Regions from separate parts of the Streptomyces sp. NBC_01237 genome, predicted to be linked through region 1. Evidence: riboswitches for the same ligand, from Rfam matches in the RefSeq annotation. Region 1 holds a riboswitch; each other region holds the start of a gene.
What was found. Region 1 has a riboswitch for cyclic di-AMP ahead of OG251_RS30510 (M23 family metallopeptidase). Riboswitches for the same ligand answer to the same signal wherever they lie in the genome.

Region 1 (3,268 bases):
AGGCCGCCGAGGGCACCGACGCGCCCGAGGGAGCGGACAAGTGAGCGACGCCGCCGTGACTGGAGTAGCCATGGAGTACCACCCGCAGCCCACCCCCGGCGTGGCGCGGCCCTGGGCGTTTCCCGCCCCCGAGCGCGGTGCGCTGCCCAACGGGCTGACCGTGCTGCGCTGTCACCGGCCCGGCCAGCAGGTCGTCGCCGTGGAGATCTTCCTGGACGCCCCGCTGGACGCCGAGCCCGAGGGCCTGGACGGCGTGGCCACGATCATGTCGCGGGCGCTCTCCGAGGGCACGGACAAGCACAGTGCCGAGGAGTTCGCCGCCGAGCTGGAGCGCTGCGGCGCCACCCTCGACGCGCACGCGGACCACCCCGGTGTCCGGGTCTCCCTGGAGGTTCCGGCCTCCCGGCTGGCCAAGGCGCTCGGCCTGGTCGCCGAAGCGCTGCGGGCCCCGGCCTTCGCCGAGAGCGAGATCGAGCGTCTCGTCGGCAACCGGCTGGACGAGATCCCGCACGAGCAGGCCAACCCGGCCCGCCGCGCCGCCAAGCAGCTCTCCAAGGAGCTCTTCCCGGCGACGGCGCGGATGTCGCGCCCGCGTCTGGGCACCGAGGAGACGGTGCGGCGGATCGACGCGGCGTCCGTGCGCGCCTTCTACGACGCGCACGTCCGCCCGTCCACCGCGACGGCCGTGATCGTCGGCGACCTCACCGGGATCGATGTGGACGCCCTGCTCGCCGACACCCTCGGCGACTGGTCCGGCGACTCCGCCCGGTCCCGTCCGGTGCCGCCGATCACCGCCGACGACACCGGCCGGGTGGTCATCGTGGACCGTCCCGGTGCGGTGCAGACGCAGCTGCTCATCGGCCGGATCGGCGCCGACCGGCACGACAGCGTCTGGCCCGCGCAGGTGCTGGGCACCTACTGCCTGGGCGGCACCCTCACCTCCCGGCTGGACCGGGTGCTGCGCGAGGAGAAGGGCTACACCTACGGGGTCCGGGCCTTCGGCCAGGTCCTGCGCTCGACGGCTCCCGACTCGTCCACCGGGGCTGCGGGCGCCGCGATGCTGGCGATCAGCGGCTCGGTGGACACCGAGTCCACCGGCCCGGCGCTGGGTGACCTCTGGACGGTCCTGAAGACCCTGGCCGCCGAAGGGCTGACGGATGCCGAGCGCGAGACGGCCGTGCAGAACCTGGTGGGGGTGGCCCCGCTGAAGTTCGAGACCGCCGCCTCGGTCGCCGGCACGCTGGCCGACCAGGTCGAGCAGCACCTTCCGGACGACTACCAGGCCCACCTGTACGCCCGCCTCGCCGAGACGGGAACGGTGGAGGCGACGGCCGCCGTGGTCAACGCGTTCCCGGTGGAGCGGCTCGTGACGGTCCTCGTGGGGGACGCGGCACAGATCGAGGAGCCCGTGCGGGCACTCGGTATCGGTGAGGTGTCGGTCGTCAGCGGCTGACCGGCCTGTTCGCGCAGGCGCGAAACGGCAGGAGAGGGACCCCGGCGTGATCCATATCGTCGGGGTCTTCTTCTTTGTCCTGTTCATCCGCTTTCGGGGGGAGGTTGCCTGTCTGTCCTGTGGGATGTGCGACAAAACCGGCTGTCCGTTTGGAGAGCGAAAGTGGCCCGGCTTAGCGTCGGTCCGCTGTCCGTCATCCGTATGCCGCATCCGCGGCGCCGGGCAGCCATCGCCGAGTCCCCGTCAGGCGCGAGCCTGGGGAGCCGGGGACCCATGAAGTCCCTGGGGTGAATCGGATGCCGGGTCCCGTACGGGACCCCCGGTGTCCGTAGGAGACCTTCCTGCTCCGAACCCGTCAGCTAACCCGGTAGGCGAGAAGGAAGGAAAGGATCAGCCCTCCATGGCGTTCACCCGTGCCACCGGGAAGCACCGTGCCCCGAGCCGCCTGACGCGCAAGCGTGTCCAGGTCGCCGGCGTCGCGGCTCTGGCCACCACCGGCGTCATCGGCGGTATGGCCACCCCGGCCCTCGCCGCGGACTCCGAGGCCCGCGGTGTCAGCGACACCGGCCTCACCCAGGTCATCGCCATCGAGGCGACCCTCGCCGACCGGATCGACGCCCAGGCCCAGGTCCAGGAGCACCAGGCCGAAGTGGCCGCGCGGGCGAAGGCCGAGGCGGAAGCCAAGGCGAAGGCCGCCGCCAAGGCCAAGGCTAAGGCGGAGGCCGAGCGCAAGGCCGAGGCCCGCGCCAAGGAGGCGCGCGAGGACAAGGCGCGCGCAGCCCGCGCCGCCGAGCGCACCCGGCTGACCTCCTTCCACCTCCCGGTCGCCGGTTCGTACGTCAGCACCGGCTACAAGTCCAGCGGTTCGCTCTGGTCCTCCGGCAGCCACTCCGGCGTGGACTTCCACGCGGCCTCCGGCACCTCCGTCGTCGCGGTCGGCGCCGGCACGGTCGTCGAGGCCGGCTGGGGCGGCGCGTACGGCAACAACATCGTGCTCCGGATGACGGACGGCACGTACACCCAGTACGGCCACCTCTCCTCCATCGGCGTCTCCGTCGGCCAGAGCGTCACCTCCGGCCAGCAGATCGGCCTCTCCGGCTCCACCGGCAACTCCACCGGACCGCACCTGCACTTCGAGGCGCGGACCACCGCCGAGTACGGCTCCGACATGGACCCGGTCGCCTATCTGCGCGCCCACGGCCTGAACGTCTGACCCGCGCTTCTCGCGGCTGTCCCATGGGCACGCCTTCCCGAAGGCCCCGGCTACCCGCCGGGGCCTTCGGCGATCCGCCCGCCGGATCCGCTCGCCGAGCGGTGGTCGAACCCCTGGTCGGACCCATGGCAGCCGGACCCCGGTCGAAAGTGCGGCCGAACCCGTCGCCGAACCGCTCCGTGGCCAAAAGATATCCCTGAATTCCGGCCTGCCATCGGAAATTCCGGCCGATTGCCATAGAGTCGAAGAGCAGGCGTCGATCGGCCGCGTTTCGCGGGGATTAAGGCGGAGGTTCGGATATGCGCATTCCCGCGCATTCGGTATGCACGGCAATTCGTGACGACATCGTCTCCGGTGTCTTCGAGCGCGGCAGCCGCCTCACCGAGGAGGTGCTCGCGCGTCGCTACGGGGTCTCCCGGGTCCCGGTCCGCGAGGCGCTGCGCACCCTGGAGTCCGAGGGGTTCGTCGTCACCCGCCGGCACGCCGGTGCCTGTGTGGCCGAGCCGACCGAGCAGGAGGCCGCAGACCTTCTGGAGATCCGGATGCTCCTGGAGCCGCTCGGTGCCGCACGAGCCGCCCAGCGGCGCACCGACGCCCACCTC
Region 2 (3,268 bases), 2.0 Mb from region 1:
CTCGTTGCCCGGGACCCAGGAGGAGTAGGCGTCGGCGGTGTCGATGAAGTTGCCGCCCGCCGCGGTGTACGCGTCCAGGACGGCGAAGGACTGTGCCTCGTCCGCCGTCCAGCCGAAGACGTTGCCGCCGAGGGCGAGGGGGAAGACCTGGAGGCCGGAGGAGCCGAGCGGGCGCAGAGAGTTCGCAGAAGTCATGTTGGGTTCAACGAGAGCACCGGAGAGGACTATTCCGCGTGGGCGGGAGCCTCTCTGCGCCGTGTGCTGTGTGTCATGTGCTGTGTGCTGTGTGCTGTGTGCTGTGTGCTGTGTGCCATGCGCGTCTGCCGGCGTCGGCTCCGGCTGCGCTGCGGGGCCCGGGGCGTTGTGTGCCCCCATCACCCGTACGACGCGGACGCCACGCGCGTTCTCCTGCGGACAGCAGACCGGCAGCCCTGACGTCGGGGGGTGTGCGTCAGGGCTGCCGGGGTTCGGGTGCGCCCGGTGGACGGGCGCGGGGGGCTCAGACCGTGAGCCCCTTGCTGCGCAGCCAGCTCATCGGGTCGATGCCCGCGCCGCCCCCGGTGTGGACCTCCAGGTGGAGGTGGGCACCGGTCACATTGCCGGTGGCGCCGACGCGTCCGATGGTGTCGCCGGTGGAGACCTTCTGGCCGGCCGTGACGTTCATCGTGGACTGGTGGCAGTACCAGATCTCCGTGCCGTCATCGAGTTCGAGGACGGTGCGGTAGCCGTACGCACCGGAATAGCCGGCCGACTTCACCGTGCCGCTGTGCACGGCCTTGACCGGAGTGCCGGTCGGCGCCGCGAAGTCGAGGCCGGTGTGGTGGCCCGAGGACCACATCGGGCCGGACTGGCCGTAGGTGGAGCTGATGCTGTACGAGGAGGTCGGCAGCGCGTAGCTGGCGGCGAGCTTGGCGAGGCGCTCGGCCTCCTTCTTCTTCTTCGCCGCCTCTTCCGCCTTCTTCTTCTCGGCGGCGATCTTGGCCTCGGCCTTGTCCTGCTGCTCCTTGGCGTCGGCCGCGGCCTTCTCGGCCGCAGCCTTCTCCTCCGCGGCCCTGGCCTCGGCGTCGGCGTTGGCCTGCTGCTGCTCGGCCTGCTGGAGGATGCGGGCGCGGAGCGCCTCACCGGCGTCGGTCGTGCCCTGCTCGGCCTCGGCGCTGGTGATGCCCGCGGAGGTGAGCGGAGCCGCCGAGACCGGGGTCTTGTCCGCGTCGTCGGACATGAAAGCGCCGACGCCGGGAAGGGACTTGGCATCGGGGAGGTTGTCCGCGAGGGAGTCAGGAAGGGAGATGGATACCGGCGGCTTGCTCTGCGCGGTGGCCATGCCGCCCGCGCCGACGGCCGCGATGACACCGACGCCGAGGACGGTGGAGCTACGGGCGAGTCCCCGCTGCTTGGCTACGCGGTGCCTGCCGCGTACGGGCCGGATGGACTCCTCGGTGGGATTCCATTCCTCCCAGGTCCTGTCCGCTTCACCGAAGTTGTCGGTGGCGAAGGGCGACGGGGCCTCGGGGGCAGGCTTGTTGGACGCCACGTGGGCGCACTCCTTTCCTTCCTTCTCGCCTACCGGGTTAGCTGACGGGTTCGGAGCAGGAAGGTCTCCTACGGGCTCCTCTGCCTCTCACGAGACACAGGTGTCCGATTCACCCCATGTAGGTGGTTCCCCGGTTCCCTTGCGGGATTCGGCGCTCGCGCACGGTGCCGCCTCTTGCGACGACTGGGACAACCGCGCTGCGTTATCGAACGTTAATAGACTGATGGGCCCTATTCCAAGCTCTTCCGACTGATCGTTCATGACTTTGGCCTGGACTTAACGGGTACAAGGGGGCGGAATCGGGCGAGTTGAACCGGGCCCGGCCAATACCCAGTTTCTGACGTTGCGTCAAATGTTATGCGGAGCGGCGTCCTTCAGTCACGTACGGTGGTATCGCCCCTGGCTCATCCGCCGCCGCGGCCCACGATCTTCACCGTCTTCCGGCGCTCGGGCTGCCCCTCGGCCGGCCGCCCCACCGCGAGAAGTGCCATGTCGTCAGTGGACCGGCCACCGGTGTGCAGCCGTACGTCGTCGGTGAGCGCGGAGAGCAGCTCCTCGGGACCCGGGAAGATCCGGCCCCGCAGCCGCGTCGCCGGGTCGTAGAAGGCCCCGGACGGGTCCCGGGCCTCGGAGAGGCCGTCCGTGAACACCAGCAGCGTCGCCCCGGCGGGCAGCGCCCACTCATCGGCCCGGTCGGGCCACACCCCCAGGTTCATGCCGAGCGGCAGCGCGGGCACGGACGGGGCCAGCACCTCCAGCGCCCCGTCGGAGTGGAGCAGGATCGGCTCGGGGTGCCCGCGGTTGACGATGCGCAGGATCGTCGAACCGGGCGGGATCTCCGCGAGCACGGCCGTGATGAACCCCTCCATCGCGTCCAGCCCACCGCGCCGCGTCCCCTCCCGCGCCAGCGCCCGTTCCAGCCGCTGCGCGACCCCCTCCAGCGAACGCTCCTGCTCGGCGGCCTCCCGGAACGCCCCGATGATCACCGCCACCGCCTCGACCGCGTCCAGCCCCTTGCCCCGTACGTCCCCGACCACCAGACGTACCCCGTACGGGGTGTCCGCGACGGCGAACAGGTCACCGCCGACGAACTCGTCCGCCTGTGCCGCCTCGTACCGCGCGGCGACATGCAGCCCGCCGATGCGGTCGTCCGGGGTCGGCAGCACGGCCCGCATGGCCGTCGCCGCGATGAACCGCGCCGAGGCCAGCTGCTCGTTGCCGCGCCGCACGACGCCATTGATGACCAGGGCGAGGACCGAGGCGGTGAGCACGGTGGCCAGCTCGGTGACCGGGACGGCCCGGGTCAGCGTTCCGGCGTACGCGTGCAGCCCGACGACGGCCAGGACGGCCGCCACTCCGGTACGGACGGTGCTGGCCAGCGAGAAGAACGGTGCGGCCATCAGCGGTGCCGCCACGAACAGCGGGACGGCGGTGAAGGTGGGCGGGGTCCCGATGTCGAAGAGCAGCCCGCCGCCGATCATCAGGGCGGGCAGCGCACGCACGAACCGCCGGGCGCCGCGGCCTCCCGGGCGCCCCCCGCCGCCACGCGCCGGGAAACCGAAAGCGGAACCTCCCAGGCCGCGCGCCGGAAGGCCCGGAACCTTCCGGCTCCAGGCGCGGGGCAGCCCGGCAGGTCCCCCACGCCGCCTGTCCCGCTTCCCCACGTGTGCACTCCTGCCAGGTCCGCCCACGGCTGCGGACGGTACCGCGCCCCGTCCAGGCTTGCCGGAGCCGCGC
Region 3 (3,268 bases), 910 kb from region 1:
GCGCCGACGCGGCGACCTGGACGCTGCCGGCCCGTGAGGGCTGGCGGCTGAGCCAGCTCCACGGCAGCTGGGGGGCCGAGTCCCGGCTGGTGCGGTCGGAACTGACGTACGGCGAGAAGATCCTCTCCAGCCGCCGGGGACACACCGGACACCAGCATCTGCCCTGGGTGGCGCTGGACGCGGACGCCGCGGCGACCGAGGAGCACGGCGAGGTGTACGGCTGCGCGCTGGGCTGGTCCGGGTCCTGGCGGATCGCCGTGCACCAGCTGCCCGACGGCCTGGTGCAGATCACCGGCGGTGCGGGTTACGACGAGTCCGGGCTGCTGCGGCTCGCGCCGGGGGAGTCGTACACCACACCCGTCTTCGCCGGGCTGTGGAGCCCCGACGGATTCGGCGGCGCGAGCCGCGCCTGGCACGCCTGGCAGCTGGCCCATGTGATTCCGGACGCCGAGGCGCTGCGCCCGGTGCTCTACAACTCCTGGGAGGCGACCGGATTCGACATCGTCGAGGAGCAGCAGCGGGAGCTCGCGGTGCGGGCCGCGGAGATGGGTGTCGAGCTGTTCGTGGTGGACGACGCCTGGTTCGGGCAGCGCACCAGTGACCGGGCCGGACTCGGGGACTGGACGCCGAACCCCGACCGTTTCCCCGGTGGGCTGAGGCCGCTGGCCGAAGAGGTGCGCGGACTGGGCATGCGGTTCGGTATCTGGGTCGAGCCGGAGATGGTCAACCCCGACAGTGATCTCTACCGGGCCCATCCCGACTGGGTCCAGCACGTCCCCGGGCGGACGCGGACGGAGTTCCGTCATCAGCTGGTGCTCAACCTGGCCCGGCCGGACGTGCAGGAATACCTGTGGGAACAGCTCGACACCCTGCTCTCCAGTGCTCCGATCGACTATGTGAAGTGGGACTTCAACCGCTGCTTCACCGATGCGGGCTGGCCGGGCGAGGAGTATCCGCAGAAGCTCTGGATCGAGCATGTGCACGCGCTGTACGCGCTGCTCGACCGGTTGCGTGCCGCACACCCCGGGGTGGCCTTCGAGTCCTGCTCGGGCGGTGGGGGCCGGGTCGACCTCGGGGTGCTCGCCCGGACCGATCAGGTGTGGACCTCCGACAACACCGACCCGCTGGACCGGCTCGCCATCCAGGAGGGCTTCGGCCAGATCCACCCGGCACGGGTGATGGCCGCCTGGGTCACCGACAGCCCGAACGAGCAGATGAACGGGCGGGCGAGTTCGCTGCGCTTCCGCTTCGTCAGCGCCATGGCGGGGGTGCTCGGGGTCGGCGGCGACCTCACCGAGTGGAGCGAGGAGGAGCTGGCCGAGGCGCGGGACTGGGTGTCCCTGTACAAGGAGATCCGCCCGGTCGTCCAGCACGGCGCCCTGTACCGGCTCGCGGCTCCGCGCGGTGGGCTGAGCGCGGTGCAGTACGTGCGGGGCGAGGAGACCGTGGTGCTGATGTGGCTCGAAGCGCAGCGGTACGGGCAGCGCCCCCCGGCTCTGCGGCTCCGCGGTCTTGACCCCTCGGCGGTGTACGTCTGCCAGGACACCGGGACGGTGTACGAGGGATCGGCACTGCTGCACCGGGGGCTGCACACGGGGCTGACGGGAGATCTCGACGCGCGGGTGCTGAGGTTGCGTCAGAGGTGATGGCCATGACATGTCCGTATTGGTGCATTTAGTGGAACATGCCCCACTTGTGGGGGAGATGGTGACCCGCTGGTGAGCGGGATCATATCCGTGACGGTGTGTGGTGGCGGCGCCCGGAGGTAATCCGGGCGCCGCGCGGAAAGCCAAGATCCGTAATCCACGGAGTGTCACCGGAAATCCGAACCGAAATTGAATCGGGGATTCCGGTACGCAACCGATGGCTTGTTCCCGTCGTCCTGACTCGTTTACGGTCACCGTCAATCCGGACGGACCGCCTAATCCTGCCGCCGCCCGGAATTCACACCCACCCACATACGCGTGGCAGGAGCGGGGGACCCAGGTAAGCCGCCGGCCCGGAGAGATCCGGACCGGCTCGGGGTGAAGTCGCAGCCAGCGACCGGGCATCTCCAGCCCGAACCCGACAGCTCACCTCGTAGGCGCCGGAGAGGAATTCCCCCATGCCCGCACAGGGTAAGCACCGTCGTACGAAGACCGGCCCGATCGCCCGCGGTGTCCTCGCCGCAGGGACCGGCGGCGCCGTCCTCGCCCTCCCGCTGATCGGTGCCACCGGAGCGCACGCCGCGGAGAAGGCCGCGCCCGCCGCCGCCTCGGTCGCCGCCGCGCACACCGCCCCCGGTGCCGCCGTGGTGAAGACGCAGACCGCGTCGAAGACCTACTCCGTGGTCTCCGGCGACTACCTGTCGAAGATCGCCGCCGAGCAGAAGCTCAAGGGTGGCTGGCAGAAGCTGTACCAGGACAACCGCGACGTCGTCGGCGGGAACCCGAGCCTGATCTTCCCCGGCATGAAGCTGACCCTCGGCGCCAAGGCGTCCGGCTCCGCCGCCGCCCCGGACGCCGCGCAGTCCGCGCCGGCTCCCTCGAAGGCCGAGCCGAAGAAGGCCGCCCCGGCCGCCCCGAAGGCGAAGCCCGCCCCGAAGACCACGTCCTCCCCGGACTCGTCCGCCGCGGCCGGCAAGTCCACCACCTCCACGAACACCAGCGCCTCCCAGAGCAACAGCTCCGGCTGGACGACCCCGGTGGCCAACGCCAACGTCACCACCCAGTACCGGGCCTCCGGCGCCAGCTGGTCCAGCGGCTACCACACCGGCTCGGACTTCCAGGCCGCCTCGGGCACCGTCGTCCGCGCCATCGGTCCGGGCACCGTGGTCTCGGCCGGCTGGAGCGGCTCGTACGGCAACGAGGTCGTCATCAAGCACGCCGACGGCATGTACTCCCAGTACGCCCACCAGTCCTCGCTCAACGTCTCCGTGGGCGAGACCGTCACCGGCGGCCAGCAGATCGGCCTCTCCGGCTCCACCGGCAACTCGACCGGCCCGCACCTGCACTTCGAGGTCCGCACCGGCCCGAGCTACGGCTCCGACGTCGACCCGATCTCGTACCTGCGTCAGCACGGCGTCTCCATCTGATGGAGCGGTGACGAGCGGTTCCCCCAGGGGCGGTGCGCACGAGCGCACCGCCCCTGTACTTATTCCGGCTTTACCAAAAACTGACCGGGTGGTCTATCTCACCACCCGTCAACCCCGTATTACGGTCGCGTAGGTCACATTCGAAGGTGCAGGATATGCGCTTGTGGCAGACGATTCGAGAATCAATCAACCAGG

Region 2: linked by a shared signal. The riboswitch ahead of OG251_RS21395 (M23 family metallopeptidase) and the one ahead of OG251_RS30510 (M23 family metallopeptidase) in region 1 are both predicted to bind cyclic di-AMP.
Region 3: linked by a shared signal. The riboswitch ahead of OG251_RS34355 (M23 family metallopeptidase) and the one ahead of OG251_RS30510 (M23 family metallopeptidase) in region 1 are both predicted to bind cyclic di-AMP.

What each region holds. Positions count from the first base shown of each region.
Region 1 is NZ_CP108508.1:6,849,675-6,852,942, forward strand. It holds gene OG251_RS30500 (M16 family metallopeptidase) at 1-44, shown strand, start outside; gene OG251_RS30505 (M16 family metallopeptidase) at 71-1,453, shown strand; cyclic di-AMP (ydaO/yuaA leader) riboswitch at 1,674-1,841, shown strand; gene OG251_RS30510 (M23 family metallopeptidase) at 1,854-2,666, shown strand; gene OG251_RS30515 (GntR family transcriptional regulator) at 2,966-3,268, shown strand, end outside.
Region 2 is NZ_CP108508.1:4,829,083-4,832,350, reverse strand. It holds gene OG251_RS21400 (aldo/keto reductase) at 1-195, opposite strand, end outside; gene OG251_RS21395 (M23 family metallopeptidase) at 500-1,531, opposite strand; cyclic di-AMP (ydaO/yuaA leader) riboswitch at 1,543-1,695, opposite strand; gene OG251_RS21390 (PP2C family protein-serine/threonine phosphatase) at 1,936-3,195, opposite strand.
Region 3 is NZ_CP108508.1:7,760,819-7,764,086, forward strand. It holds gene OG251_RS34350 (alpha-galactosidase) at 1-1,646, shown strand, start outside; cyclic di-AMP (ydaO/yuaA leader) riboswitch at 1,942-2,099, shown strand; gene OG251_RS34355 (M23 family metallopeptidase) at 2,105-3,073, shown strand; gene OG251_RS34360 (SGNH/GDSL hydrolase family protein) at 3,237-3,268, shown strand, end outside.